Regions from separate parts of the Halomonas binhaiensis genome, predicted to be linked through region 2. Evidence: riboswitches for the same ligand, from Rfam matches in the RefSeq annotation. Region 2 holds a riboswitch; the other holds the start of a gene.

Evidence for each region. A riboswitch is a leader RNA that binds a small molecule or an ion and turns the genes downstream of it on or off. The one in region 2 is predicted to bind thiamine pyrophosphate.
Region 1: it holds a riboswitch for thiamine pyrophosphate, as region 2 does, so the genes downstream of both, thiM (hydroxyethylthiazole kinase) here and E4T21_RS21685 (TenA family protein) in region 2, are expected to answer to the same signal.

Annotation. Positions count from the first base shown of each region.
Region 1 covers NZ_CP038437.2:4,589,823-4,597,074, forward strand. Annotated here, with positions in the region: gene E4T21_RS20000 (DUF4202 domain-containing protein) at 1-219, opposite strand, end outside; gene E4T21_RS20005 (outer membrane beta-barrel protein) at 485-1,033, opposite strand; gene E4T21_RS20010 (metal ABC transporter ATP-binding protein) at 1,520-2,242, shown strand; gene E4T21_RS20015 (metal ABC transporter permease) at 2,243-3,133, shown strand; gene E4T21_RS20020 (metal ABC transporter solute-binding protein, Zn/Mn family) at 3,172-4,281, shown strand; gene E4T21_RS20025 (hypothetical protein) at 4,559-4,903, shown strand; gene E4T21_RS20030 (C40 family peptidase) at 4,986-5,471, shown strand; TPP riboswitch at 5,548-5,647, shown strand; gene thiM (hydroxyethylthiazole kinase) at 5,682-6,533, shown strand; gene thiE (thiamine phosphate synthase) at 6,523-7,173, shown strand.
Region 2 covers NZ_CP038437.2:3,071,670-3,078,921, reverse strand. Annotated here, with positions in the region: gene pta (phosphate acetyltransferase) at 1-993, opposite strand, end outside; gene E4T21_RS13590 (acetate/propionate family kinase) at 990-2,207, opposite strand; gene thiC (phosphomethylpyrimidine synthase ThiC) at 2,468-4,372, opposite strand; partial or broken gene E4T21_RS21685 (TenA family protein) at 4,453-5,054, opposite strand; TPP riboswitch at 5,169-5,368, opposite strand; gene mdoH (glucans biosynthesis glucosyltransferase MdoH) at 5,462-7,252, opposite strand, start outside.

The sequences.
Region 1 (7,252 bases), 1.5 Mb from region 2:
TTGGTTACGGGGCACCTCCCAACGCTTGAGATGCTGAGCCCGCACCGCCAGGGTCAGACACTCTCCAGGTGCCTCCACCAACTGCTCGAGCCAAGCACTCATGCGTTCAGCGTGCCATAACTCCAGCGGTAGCGACTGACCATTTACCTCTACTCTACGCGGGTCTTCAGCATGCATGGTGTCCAGCGCACTCAGCGCTTTGTTGTATGGGGTCGTCATGTCGCCTCCGGATCAGGAAAACGCTGAATAGGGCAGCCAAGGCTGTCACGGTTGTTTCCTATAATACTTTCATATGACTAGCACTTTCACATGGCCAGCACTTTCACATGGCCAGCACTTTCTCATGGTGAGTATTTTTATGGCCAGGACGACACGGCCAAGGAATCAGCATGCCAGAAGGAATCGAGATGGCAGAAAGAGTCCACATGACAAAAGGGCCGATGCAAAGCATCGGCCCTTTCTGGAGTCTGTCTGCGCAGCAGGGTCAGAAGGTGTAGACGACACTGCCGGTAATGCTATCGATATTGCCGAGGTCATCGGTGTCAATTCGCTCGACTTCAAGGCGACCTGTCACGTCGAACAACTGCATGCGCGCACCCAGCCCGTATACCGGATCGGTACCGGAATAGTCATGGTCGAGATTATGACCGCGACGCTCACCTTCCCAGTCAGCAAAACCCGCTTTGCCATACACACCTAGCGGCCCGAAGCTGAGGCCTGCAATCCCCATGGCTTGCCAGCTCTCTATTTCCAGAGTAGCGCGAGTATCATCGACCTTGCCGTTGAGCTCACCGCTATTGAGGTATGACAATTCCGCGCCAATATCGAGGAAGGGCAGCCAACCGAAGTTGTAGCCCGCAAACACCTTGCCGAGGCCTGTTTCGTCATCAAAATCATCATCGCCCTGCATCTGTCCAGCGCCAGCGCCAATATAAAAACCACTATTGCCACCAGCGATACAACTGGACGACGTAAACAGGCCAAAGCCCAGGCCCATGGCCAATAGCGCTGCCAGACGCACCTTCAATGACATGACACAGCTCCGTATGATATTCATCGCCTGGCATGCACCCCTCAATCGCCAAGCATCAGTATTTCAGTTTATCTCGAAATCGGCGCTTGTGCAGGTCCTATATCAACAGTTCAGCAAAAAGTTCCCTGTCATGCTGTCATAGGCAATCCCCTATTCGTAGCAAGCATCATTATTTGTGGGCAGTACCATGGCTTGCAGGAAGTGCCATTGATTGCAGGAAGTGCCATTGATTGCAGGAAGCACCCTGGTGGTACGAGTTTCCATGGACACGGGCTTAGCATCCCGGCAGCACTTTTGTTATGTTATAGCCTTTCTGTCAGACCTTCCCTGTTTCGGAGTTCCCTTCATGTCCCACCGTCACCGCCCAGAAGGGCCGTGTCACTTTTCGCTGATGTCCTTATCGGTGGGACGTCGGCTGATATATGCCCTGATCCCCCTGACACCCCTGTGGCTGGCGGTCTCCTGGTCCGCGGGATGGTGGCACTGATGTCACGCCTGCAACTCAAGGACCTCCAGTTGGCCCGTGGCGGGCGCACAGTGCTCGAGCATATCGACGGGACCTTCCAGGATGCAGCCATCACCGCTCTGGTCGGTGCCAATGGTGCCGGCAAGAGCACCTTGATACAGGCCATCATGGGCACTCTCACTCCCGTATCTGGCTCCGTGGAATGCCAGGTACCTGCGGTACGTCGAGCCTGGTTGCCCCAGCAGCTCGCTCTCGACCTGAGCTTTCCGATGAGTGTCGAGGAACTGATCATGACCGGCACCTGGCCCAGCCATGGTGCCTTCAAGGGTTACTGTGGCGCGCACTATCGCCGTGGCCGCGAAATCATGACTCGCCTGGGCATTTCACACCTGGCCCATCGCCCTCTGGGCGAGCTGTCCGGAGGCCAACGTCAGCGCGCCCTGATCGGGCGCACCTTGATGCAGGAAGCAGAACTGTTATTGCTTGATGAGCCATTCGCCAACGTCGATACCGACACTGTGGACGTATTGATGGAGGTACTGCGCGATATGGCCAGGCAGGGCGCCACCATTCTGATCGTCCTGCACGATATGGCCCACCTGAGCAAGCTGGCCGATGACGTGCTGATCCTGGCTGAAGGCCATGGTCGCTGGGCCACGCCAGATGCACTGCTCGACCGTTATACCATTGGCCAGCTGTCGCGCCCCCCGCGGCTTCCCCTGAGTTTCCCAGGAACCCACTGAATGCTAGAAACCCTCTACGCCTGGTTTATCGCTCCTTTCGACTATGCCTTCATGAACCGTGCTTTGGTGGCTAGCCTGGCATTGTCGCTGGCAGCGCCTCCCCTGGGAGTCTTCCTTGTGCTCCGCGGCATGAGCCTCATCGGTGATGCCATGTCCCATGCCATCCTGCCAGGCGTGGCGCTGGGATTTCTGCTGGCGGGTTTCTCTCTGCCCGCCATGAGCTTGGGTGGCATGCTGTCCGGCATCCTGGTGGCTCTGCTCGCCGGTAGCGTTTCGCAGATGACGGGGCATCGGGAAGACGCCTCCATGGCCAGCTTCTTTCTCATCTCATTGGCGGGTGGTGTCATGCTGGTCTCGCTTGCCGGCAGCAGTGTCGACCTGACCCACGTACTGTTCGGCTCGATACTGGCAGTGGACAGTACCGCGCTGCTGCTGATCGCGTTGATCAGCAGCCTGATCATCATCATCTTGGCCGTGATTTTCCGGGCTTTGGTGGTGGAGTGCCTGGATCCCTTGTTCCTGCGGGGGCAAGGGGTGCGTGGCGGGCTGGTCCACAGCATTTTCCTCGGTCTGGTGGTATTGAACCTGACCGCCGGTTTTCAGACCCTGGGCACCTTGATGGCCGTAGGCCTGATGATGCTGCCAGCTACCACCGCACGCTTCTGGAGTACCCGCCTGGAAGGACTGATCGTGATCTCGGTGCTGGTTGCCCTGGTATCCAGCAGTGGAGGCCTCCTGCTGTCCTACCACCTCAGCCTGCCATCCGGTCCCGCCATCATTCTGCTGGCCGGTGTGGCCTATCTGTTCTCGGCGATATTCGGTCGCCACTACAGCCTGACTGCTCGCCGGCGCCGTCGAGCCTCGCCGCTTGGCGCCGACATGAACGAATGACATCAACCTGCACCATCGCCTTACAGGAGTCACCCATCATGCCATTGCCATCTGCATTGCCCTGTGCCAAGTCTCGACTCATCGCCGTAGCCCTCGCCACCCTTGGGTTTACCGCACTGGCGCAGGCCCAGCCGGTTCAGGTAGTGACCAGCTTCAGCATACTGGCCGACATGGCTCGCAATGTCGGTGGCGAGCACGTGGAGGTGACATCCCTGGTGGGTCCGGATAGTGACCCTCACGTCTACATGCCCAGTCCCAGCGATGCGCGCGCCCTGGCCGAAGCGGACCTGGTCGTATTCAACGGCCTGCAGTTCGAAGGCTGGATGAGTCGCCTGCTGGACTCCAGTGGCTATCAAGGCAAACTGGTGACAGCAAGCGAAGGTACCAGACCTCTGCCTTACAGCGGCCTTTCCATGGAACATGCCGACGATCACGCAGATCACGCAGATCACGCAGATCACGCAGATCATCAAGAGCATGAAGAACATGCCGGGCACGATGAAGAAGAACATCACAGCAGCCACGGAGAGCATGCAGAGGAGCACGCCGAGTCCGAGGCACATGCAGACCATGAGCATGGCAAGTTCGACCCACATGCCTGGCTGGACCTGGGAGCAGGAGCCATCTACGCCGCCAATATCCGTGATGGTCTGATTGCCGTCGATCCCGAGCATGAGCAGGATTATCGTGCTCAGGCCGATGCCTATATCAAGGAAATCAAGGCGATGGATGCCCATATCCACGAGCTGCTCGACGCCGTACCGCATGATACCTATGTCATCGTTGACCACGCCGCCTTTGGGCACTTCCAACGAGCCTATGGCATCGGCTTCCTGTCGCCGGTCGGTATCTCTACCGATGCAGAGCCCTCTGCCGCCGATCTGGTCAAGCTGATCGAGATCATCAAGCAACGCAATATCCCGGCACTGTTCCAGGAAAACATGGTGGGGCCGGCCCTGATGCAGCAACTGTCAGAAGAGACTGGCCTGCCTATTGCGGGCACTCTCTACACCGGAGCCTTGTCCGAAAGTGGGCCAACCTCCCACTATTTGGGCATGATGCTGCACAACGCTGAAGTGCTGCATGCCGGCCTTGCTGATGCCCAGCATCAGCAAGAGGGTCACCAGGAAGAACACCACGAGCACTGAACCTCGATATCCAGGGGCAGGATGCCCACAAAATAGCGACAGCGCATTGACTCTCGAGACGGCCAGGTAATCTGCGACGTCATCGTTCTGTTGCGAATAGCCCTGTCACGACAAGGGGGAGACATCCGTCTCCCCCTTTTTCGACCGTTGCGGCAGCTGTTCGGACATGTAGGGCAGCTCTCAGCAGGCGCCATGCAAAATTGGGTTTGCCAGATACACGGACCTGGACCAGTCTAAACAAAGGCAACCTTCATTGCCCTTGATGAGGCAGTTCACCATGTCCAATATCAGCGATACCCTGGGCCGGCAGATTACCTTCAAGGAGCTGGTCTACGCCCTATCCCATGGCTTTTCACCCATTGTCGAAGTCGAGTCCATGGATGGTATCTGTACCGTGCGCTTTCACCATGCCAATGGCGTGTCTGAACTTTGCGATGAACATGGCGAGACACGCACCTTTCTCGGTACAGGAGAAGTCCGTGAAGTCCTTGGCGAAACAAGACTGACCCATGGCGTACTGACCTGGGCCGACCAGTGTGGTGATGAAATGATCGGCGTGCCGGGCCACCCCATGACCCCAGATGAAATGCTGGCCAGCGGTACACGCATTTCCTTCCGATAAGGAAATCGGGATATTGGCGCTTGGCTCACTACCGCCAACAGGCTACCTTTGTACGGCATCCATCTCAGCAAGGATCGCGCCAATGATGCCTGCGCCTTTTCCCTTCGTTCGCGTCCTGCCCTGGCTACTGGCGATGTTGGTCATGGCTGGCTGTTCTTCTCCTCAGCTTTCGACCCAGGATGGCTCCCAAGGCTTGTCCATGGAACGCGCTCTGGTGCTGACGGAAGCCAGGAGCGCGATAGGCACGCCCTATCGCTACGGGGGCAACGACGAACGCGGCATGGACTGCTCCGGCCTGGTCCAGATGGCTTACTCCAGGGCAGGCATCTCGGTGCCACGCACCTCCCAGTCTCAATATGACAACCTTCCCCCCATCGACTCTGCCCGGCCGGGAGACCTGCTGTTCTTCTCCACAGGCAAGGGGTCCGGGGTCAGCCACGTGGGCATCTACATGGGCGATGACACCATGGTGCATGCTCCAGGTAGCGGACGTAGGGTGACCACTACGTCCCTTGCCCTGGATTACTGGTCCGAACATTTCGTCGGTGCCGCTGCTCCCGCACCATAAGGGCTCATGCATCAACGCATCTTACAGCGGGTCTCTGCGCTGGCTTTACAGCATCGCGCAGAACAAGGATAGTGAAAGCCTTCGACAGGGGCGCCGAGCGATGGCCGCACGGCTGAGATGTACCCTTTGAACCTGAACCGGATCATACCGGCGGAGGGAGTCGACATGGCATGATGCCGTGTCTCCACCTGCCTCCGCCCGGAGGCAATGATGTCATCCCGCTCTTCCATGCCATCCAGCTCGGCTAACGCAACGCTCTCACCGGACGTTCTCGGTGTTCATCTGCAGGAACTCCGCCAGGCCCCACCGTTGGTTCATAATCTGACCAACTTTGTCGCCATGAACAGCATGGCCAATATCCTGCTGGCACTGGGTGCATCGCCTGCCATGGTTCATGCTCCAGAGGAAGTCTCGGAATTTGCTGCTCTGGCCGATGCCGTGACCATCAATATCGGCACGCTCTCGGCAGGCTGGGTCGAGTCGATGCTCATGGCAGCACACAGCGCCCGGCAACATGGCAAGCCTTGGGTATTCGACCCAGTCGGGGTTGGTGCCACCCGATATCGCCGCGATGTCGCGGCGCAACTACTTGCCCTGAAGCCGACTGTCATTCGAGGCAATGCCTCGGAAATCATGACCCTGGCACACCAGGCCGATAGTGGTCGCGGCGTTGACACTACCGCCGGTACTGATGAGGCTCTCCAGGCGGCCATTGCCTTGGCCAGCGCCACATCGGCGGTGGTCGCCGTCACCGGAGAGATCGATCTGGTGACCGATGGCCAGCGGTTGGCCCGTATTTGCGGGGGTCATGAACTGATGCCACGGGTGACCACGCTAGGCTGCAGCCTGACAGGAGTGATCGCCGCCTTCATTTCCAGTGGCCGCGACACCTTCGAGTCCACCATCGCTGCATTGGCCTGCTATGCAGAAGCCGGGCGCCAGGCAGGCCTTGCTGCCAACGGCCCCGGCAGCTTTTCCAGCGCCTTCCTCGATGCCCTGTACAACCTCAACGAAAGCACCTTCTCTCATCTCGCCCCCGTGGAGATCAATCATGTCTGCTGAACGCCGCTTCCGTCCCGAACAGCTCGCCATCTATCTGGTGACTGACCCAGCCTTGTGTGCAATCCAGGGTCTGGAGGACACCGTGATGGCTGCCGTGCGTGGAGGCGTCACTCTGGTACAGCTGCGCGACAAGCATGCCAGTGACGCCGAGCTGATCACTATCGCCCGACGCCTCAAGACATTGCTGGACGGATCCGGCGTTCCCCTGGTGATCAATGATCGTGTCGAGGTTGCCCTGGCGGCAGAGGTTGATGGCGTGCATCTGGGCCAAGGGGATGGAGATGTCGGCGAAGCCCGCCGTCTGCTGGGGGAACAGGCCATCATTGGCCTATCGGTGCAGAATCATGCCCAACTGGACAAGCTGGACCGCTCCACATTGGACTACCTTGGATTGGGCCCGGTATTTGCCACCGCAACCAAGAGCGATCATGCCACGCCATTGGGCTTCTCTGGACTGGCGCAGCTGGTCAGCGCCAGCCCCTTGCCCAGTGTCGCCATTGGTGGCCTCAAGGCCGAACATGCCGCCCAGGTACGTGCCAGTGGCGCCGACGGCATGGCCGTTGTCTCCGCCATCTGCGGGCAACCCGACCCTCAGGTCGCGACTCAAGTGCTGGTGAAGGAGTGGAAGGGCGCAACCTGAGGCGAGTTTCAAGCTACGAGCTCCGAGCGACAAGCCTCGAGCTGTTCAGTACCACTCCATGGATCACAGACAACAGCCG
Region 2 (7,252 bases):
ACAGAAATCAATCAGGGCATCGCTGGGGGTTTCGCCATGGGTAAACAGCAGGCCTGCCAATTGGACCCCGTTGCGGGCAGCCAGGGCGGTTGCCAGGATGGTGTCATCACGATCGGCGGGTGTGACGATCAGCATGCCGGGACGCAAGGCATAGAGAAGGTGTTCGGCGTTGCGCGCGCACAAGGCGGTGCCCGTTACGCGGCGCTGATGAGCATCGCCCTCGTGCAGTAACCTGGCTCCCAGTGCCTTGGCCACATCCTGGGTACGAGGGGCACTAAGAGAGGCCAGGTAGGGGACCGCTGCGATCAATGGCAGAGGTTGGCCGGTGAGCGAAGCCACCTGCTGTTGCCAGTGTTGCTGGAGTGACTTTGCGTCACTTTCTGACGCGGCTTCTGCCATCTTCGGCTGAGGCCGTTCACTGGTGTTTTCCTCCCCTGTCTGAGGGAGGCGCATGAGCATGACCCCTTGGGTGTAATGAGTACCATAGGCGTCAATGCGCTGGCGGTGCAGGCGCAGACGCTCTATCAACTGCTGGGGGGAGGCGGTATGGCCGTCGGCCACCAGAATCACCTGGGCGTTCAGGGCACTGGCCAACTGTGCGTTGACATCCAGGGCATAGGAAGCCTGCAGGCCTGGTCGTAACCCCTCGACGACAATGATGGCAGGAGCATGGCCGTCGAGGGGCTGGGCGATATGTGCATGACGTTCCACTACCAGTTCGAGCATGGCATCGCCATCACCCCGATGAACCAGGTTCTCAAGAATGTGGTAAGGCACCGGTTCAGGAGAATCCAGCCCTAGAGACGTGGAGACCAGTGTGCGGGTGCGCTGTGCTGAATCATCCCCGGCGGGAGCCTGGCAAACGGCCTGAAGAAAGCCGGCTTTCAGCCCTAGCGTGTCAATACTGCGCAACAGGCCGAGGCAGGCGGAGGTGAGTGCTACGCCAGGATCGATAGGAACCAGCAGTAGGGTCGAGGGCTCGCGCATTTTCATGCTGGTACCTCCTGAGGATGACAGGATGCCGGCGTGTCACTCATGTTGTCGAGCAGATGCCGTGTCTGCACGGCAATATAGCCTTCCTCATCTGTGGGAATGACCCACAACTCCAGGCCTCTGCCCACATCGATGCGTCCTTCCATGCCGTGTGACAGCTCGCCATTACTGTTGGGGGAGAGATGTACACCAAGGTGGGTGAGGTATGTCAGGGTGCGAGCCCGAATAAGTGGCGAGTTTTCGCCGATGCCACCCGTGAAAGCAAGGCCATGCAGCATGGGTAGTGCACAGGACAAACCAGCAATGCTCTTGGCCAGGCGATAGCAGAAGACATCGATGGCCAATTTGGCCCCAGCATGGCCTTCTGCAGCTGACTGTTCCAGTTCACGCATGTCGTTGGTCAAGCCGGATAGCCCTAGTAGCCCGCTGCGATGATTGAGCAGTTGATCGATATCATGGCTGCTCCAGCCGCACTGATGCATCAGGTGCAAGAGGATTCCAGGATCGATATCGCCACTGCGAGTCCCCATCACCAAGCCTTCCAGCGGGGTCATGCCCATGCTGGTATCGATGCTCTGGCCTTGCCAGATGGCCGTTGCCGAAGCGCCATTACCGAGATGGGCGATGATCCAGCCGCCACGGCCTTGGGCGCTCAGGATGGACAGTCTTTCCGCTACATAGGCATGACTGCTGCCATGGAAGCCATAACGACGGATGCCATGACGTTCATAGAGCTCTGCGGGGATGGCATAACGGTATGCGTATGCGGGCAATGTCTGATGGAATGCGGTATCGAACACGGCGACTTGAGGCAGCCCGGGAAACAGCTCCTGAGTGGCCGCAATTCCTTCGAGATTGGCTGGATTATGCAGGGGGGCCAGGGTGGTGGTTTCACGGATATCTTGAACCACGTCCTGGTCGATCAAGGTAGCTTGAGTGAAGCGTTCTCCGCCATGGACGACTCGGTGTCCAATAGCGATTGGCCGGCAGCTGCCCAGATTGTCGAGAATGACTTTCAAGGCGTCGCCATGGCTGGCTCCGGGCAATTCAATGGTCGTCTTCTCGCCTTGGAGATTGCGTAAGCGCAGGATGGCACGATCACTTCCGAGTCGCTCGGCAATGCCAGACAGGCGGGGCTGGCCTGAAACAGCAGGAATCAGTGCGTATTTGAGCGACGAAGAACCGCAGTTGATGACGAGAATGGGAGCGTTCATACCATCTCCATGACGAGGGAAAGGCGCGAACTCTAGCTTGCTGAAGCAAGATGATTATTGATCTGGATAGGTATTTCAGGTGCATTGTTTGTAGAGTTTGCCCCTATTTGAACTAGATCAACAGCAAGCGTGTTGTTAATAGACTTTAGTATAAGAATGGGCTATGAGCGTGTTGCTCATAGCCCATCGTTGACGGCATCTCGATGCTTTTTGTTGCTCGTTCAGCCGTCCATTCTGTCACCTGGTGTCTGGAGACGGAGTCAAACTTCCTTGTACAGTTCGGCCCCTTGCTCGCGGAATGCTCGTGCCTTGTCTTCCATGCCGCTCATGATGGCATCCGCATCGCCTTTCAATTTGTGCTCCTCCGCATAATCGCGGACTTCCTGGCTGATTTTCATGGAGCAGAACTTGGGGCCGCACATCGAGCAGAAGTGGGCCACTTTGGCCGAATCCTTGGGTAACGTTTCATCGTGGAATTCCCGTGCAGTATCCGGGTCGAGGCCCAGGTTGAACTGGTCTTCCCAACGGAATTCGAAGCGTGCCTTGGACAGCGCATTGTCGCGACGCTGGGCAGCAGGATGCCCTTTCGCCAGGTCCGCTGCATGTGCGGCAATCTTGTAGGTGATAATGCCGGTCTTGACGTCATCCTTGTTGGGCAGTCCCAGGTGTTCCTTGGGTGTTACATAGCAGAGCATGGCGCAGCCGAACCAGCCAATCATGGCGGCACCAATACCTGAGGTGATGTGGTCGTAGCCTGGGGCGATATCCGTCACCAGCGGGCCAAGGGTGTAGAAAGGCGCTTCATCACAGTATTCAAGCTGCTTGTCCATGTTCTCCTTGACCAGGTGCATGGGGACGTGACCTGGACCTTCGATCATGACCTGGACATCGTGCTTCCAGGCAATGCGAGTCAGTTCCCCCAGCGTCTTGAGCTCTGCCATCTGGGCCTCGTCATTGGCATCGGCCACAGAGCCGGGACGCAGGCCATCGCCAAGGGAGAAGGCGACATCGTATTGTTTGCAGATCTCGCAGATTTCCTCGAAATGAGTGTAGAGGAAGCTTTCCTGGTGGTGGTACAGGCACCATTTGGCCATGATCGAACCGCCACGGGAAACGATGCCCGTTACGCGGTTGGCGGTCAGCGGGACATAGCGCAGCAATACCCCAGCATGGATAGTGAAATAATCCACGCCTTGCTCGGCCTGTTCGATCAGGGTGTCGCGGAAGACTTCCCAGGTCAGGTTTTCTGCGACGCCGTTGACCTTTTCAAGAGCTTGATAGATGGGAACTGTGCCGATGGGAACCGGGGAATTGCGGATGATCCATTCACGCGTTTCATGAATGTTCTGCCCAGTGGACAGGTCCATGATGGTGTCCGCTCCCCAGCGAATGCCCCAGGTCATCTTGTCGACTTCCTCTTCGATCGAGGAAGTGACGGCTGAGTTACCCAGGTTGCCGTTGATCTTTACCAGGAAGTTGCGCCCGATAATCATCGGTTCAGATTCGGGATGGTTAATGTTGCAGGGAATGATGGCACGACCTTCCGCGACTTCCTGACGCACGAACTCTGGAGTGATCTCTTGCGGCAGGCGCGCACCAAATCCCTGGCCGGGGTGCTGATGGCCAAGGATACGCTCAACTTCATCACTGCCCAGTTGCTGCCTGCGCTGGTTTTCGCGTATGGCGATGAACTCCATCTCCGGGGTGATGATGCCGCGGCGGGCATAGTGAAGCTGGGTAACATTACCTGGGCTGCCATTGGCATTGGTCTTGGCACGGCGAGGAGTACGGCTCAGATCGAAGCGCAGTGGCGCGAGCATGGGGTCGGCGGCGCGACGGCGGCCATATTCCGAGGTCGGGCCATCAAGCCATTCGGTATCATCACGCTCGTCAATCCAGCAGCGACGCAGTTCTGCCAGTCCCTTGCGCAGGTCGATAGTGGCCCCCGGGTCGGTGTACGGACCTGACGTGTCGTAGACCAGCAGCGGTGGGTTCTGTTCGTCTTCCGTGCTGGTGCGGGTCGGTGATAGGGAAATCTCGCGGAAGGGGACACGGATATCGGGGCGGGAACCCTCTACGTGGACCTTGCGCGACCCTGGTAGTGCTTGAATGGCTGCTTCGTCGACGCGGGCGGTTTCCGCCAGAAAATGAGCCGTCTTGGACATGGGCGTTCTCCTCGGTGTGATTGTGGTTATTGGCGTGATGGTGACTATTACAGGGGCGATAGCTTGTCAGGGGGCAGTCTTCAGTCGCTGAGATTGAGTCCCATCTGCCAGAAATCGATCTCGAGACGGGTAGCATCACGAAAGATGGTGGCGAGACGGGAGAAGCGCTGAGGGGAAACTTGGGTCAGTTGGGCGTCGAGCCATTCCCGCTCGGACTGGGCGGCTTGCTGGAATTCCTTTCCTTCATACATCGAGATCCAGGCATCGAAGGGATTGGCCTTGCCGCGCTGAGTGAATGACTGCTGGCCCAGCCAGGTAGCGATATCGGCATACCCGACCATGCAGGGAGATAGCGCAATGCGCAGGTCGAGCAGGTCTCCACGGCTACCGGTATCAAGTACATAGCGGGTATACGCCAGTGTGGCTCGGGCTTCTGGTCATCCTGTTCGATGACTGGCAACTCGGTATCGAGGATGTAGGGCATATGCGGCACGCAGGCATAGGCTGCCAGGGCATAGGCTCGGGCAAACTGGATCAGAAACAGGTAATCCTGCTGCAGGTAATGACGGAATGCCGCATTGTCCAGCGAGCCGTGGCCGAGCTGGCGGACAAAGTCATGCTCGATATAAGCCGTCCATTCCTGGCGGTTGCTATCGATCAGGTCGTTGAAGCAGTAGCCCATATGGCCTCCGGTCATGATGATCCGGGGCAATGGGGTAGCGAAGAGGCGAGGAGAATATGCGGAGTGGGGACGGGTCTGGCAGTAACGGAGAGAGGGTCTTGTCTACCATCTCTTTGTCCACCACCGCCTGATTCCCTACGCCGGTTCACTGGCTGCGTTTGTCATGAAGGACAAACGAAGACCATCACCCGGATCAGGTTCCACGGGACCAGCGCTGTGTGCTGCTTTCCTGCCAGGCAGATTGGCTCTGCCTTTCAGACCAAAGAACACTTGCGCCATCTCAGCCGGATTGACCGGCACCCCGTCAAGCGATGCGAAACAGCATAGCACCCCCAAGGGGGCTGCGGGAAGCCACGAAACCAACGGATGCCCTGATACTAGAATCCGTCGTCTCGTGGCATGTCCTGTTAATTACGCTGCCGTTTGAAGAAAGCGCGTGGGTTCTTGTTCCAGTGACGTGTGAAGGACTGTATCGGCATGTCCTTGGGGAGTTCCTTAGGAGGAGCGGCGGGCTCTGCCGCTTCGGTGGCCGGCTCAGGATAGTGCATCTCGGCGATAACGGTTGGTGACTGGGTTTCACTCGGCACCAGTAACAGGCCGGCGCGGCGCAAGCGCCGACCGATGCTCAGGCTGCTGCTCCAACGCACCAACGGTGCCGCCAGAATCAAGCCCAGCCAGACAGGGGTCAGCCACAACCAGAAATCTCGAGTATAGGTCCAGGTCGCGAGGGACCAGATCAATCCTGCTGCGGCCAGCACCCAAGTGTGTTTCCAGGCCATTCCCCAGGGCAAGGCTCGGCCCTCGCGTGCCTGAGCATTCCAGGGAACGGTCCGGCCACTGATGACCTGAATGACGAAGCGGCTATGGAATACCATCATCAGTGGAGCAATCAGCATCGAAAACAGTGTTTCAAGCAACATGCTCAACGTCAGCCGAATACGACCGCCATAGGCTGGTGCTTGCCGTAACAGACCCAGTATCAGGCCCAGTAGCTTGGGCATCAGCAACATGGCCAGGGTGCCGGTGAGCAATGGCATGATCAGGTTGGGTGGTGCAATGGGCCAATTGGGGAACAGCTGGTAGCTGGAAGTGAAAAAGTTGGGAGGAATCAGCGCGCGCACCAGGGCGTCAAGTGTGCTGATGGTCAGAATCACGAGCCACAACAGGGAAGTCAGATAGGCCAGGGCGCCGCACAGGAAGTGTATACGGCTGAGGGCGTGCAGGCCGCGCCCGGTCAAGAGGCGAAGATGCTGCAGGTTACCCTGGACCCAACGCCTGTCGCGTTTGGCATAGTCGAGGATGTGACTTGGCATTTCCTCAAAGCTGCCAGTGAGGTCTGTGCGCATGCGAACCTGCCACCCCGCACGGCGTAGCAGGGCGGCCTCGACGAAGTCATGGCTATGGATATCGCCACCGAGAGGCGGCTTGCCTGGCAGTTCCGGCAGGCCGCAATGGTCGGTGAAGGCTGCCACCCGAATGATGGCATTGTGGCCGTAATAGTTGGCAGCGGTGCCATGCCAGAAGCTCAGGCCCGTGGCCAGCATCGGCGAATAGAGCGCTGCGGCGAACTGATTGGCTCGGCCGAACAGACTGTCCTGCCTGGCCGGGATAGGAATGGTCTGCACCAGCCCGAGTCGGGGATTGGCCATCATCTCATCGATCAGCGCAATGATGCAGTCACCACTCATCAGGCTGTCGGCGTCCAGTACCAGCATGAAGTCGTAGTGCTGTCCCCAGCGTTGGCAGAAATCACCAAGGTTGCCTGCCTTGCGTCCGGCATTGCTGTCGCGGTGACGGTAATGGACACGGATATGTCCGGACAGGCGTTGTTGCAAGGCCGCAATCTGCGTTTTTTCTCGAGCGACCACATCGGCCTCGGTACTATCACTGAGGACGAAGGCCTCCACCGTCATGTCGGATGGCAGATGGGTAATGTCTCGGCAAGTGGCTTCCAGTCCTGCGACGACTCTGTCCACATCCTCATTGTGGATGGGCATGACCAGCGCGGTAAGTGAGTGAGAACCTTTGGGCCGTGCAGGAGGATGGTATGGGCCAGGTGCGCGACGCTTCAGGCTGAGGGGATCAATGTTGAAAAGATTCAACAGGAAACCGATCACGGCGCTCCAGAAGGACACCGTGATCCAGCTGAACGTGACGGCAAACAGGATCAGAATGGCAATCTCCACGGGGGTGATGCC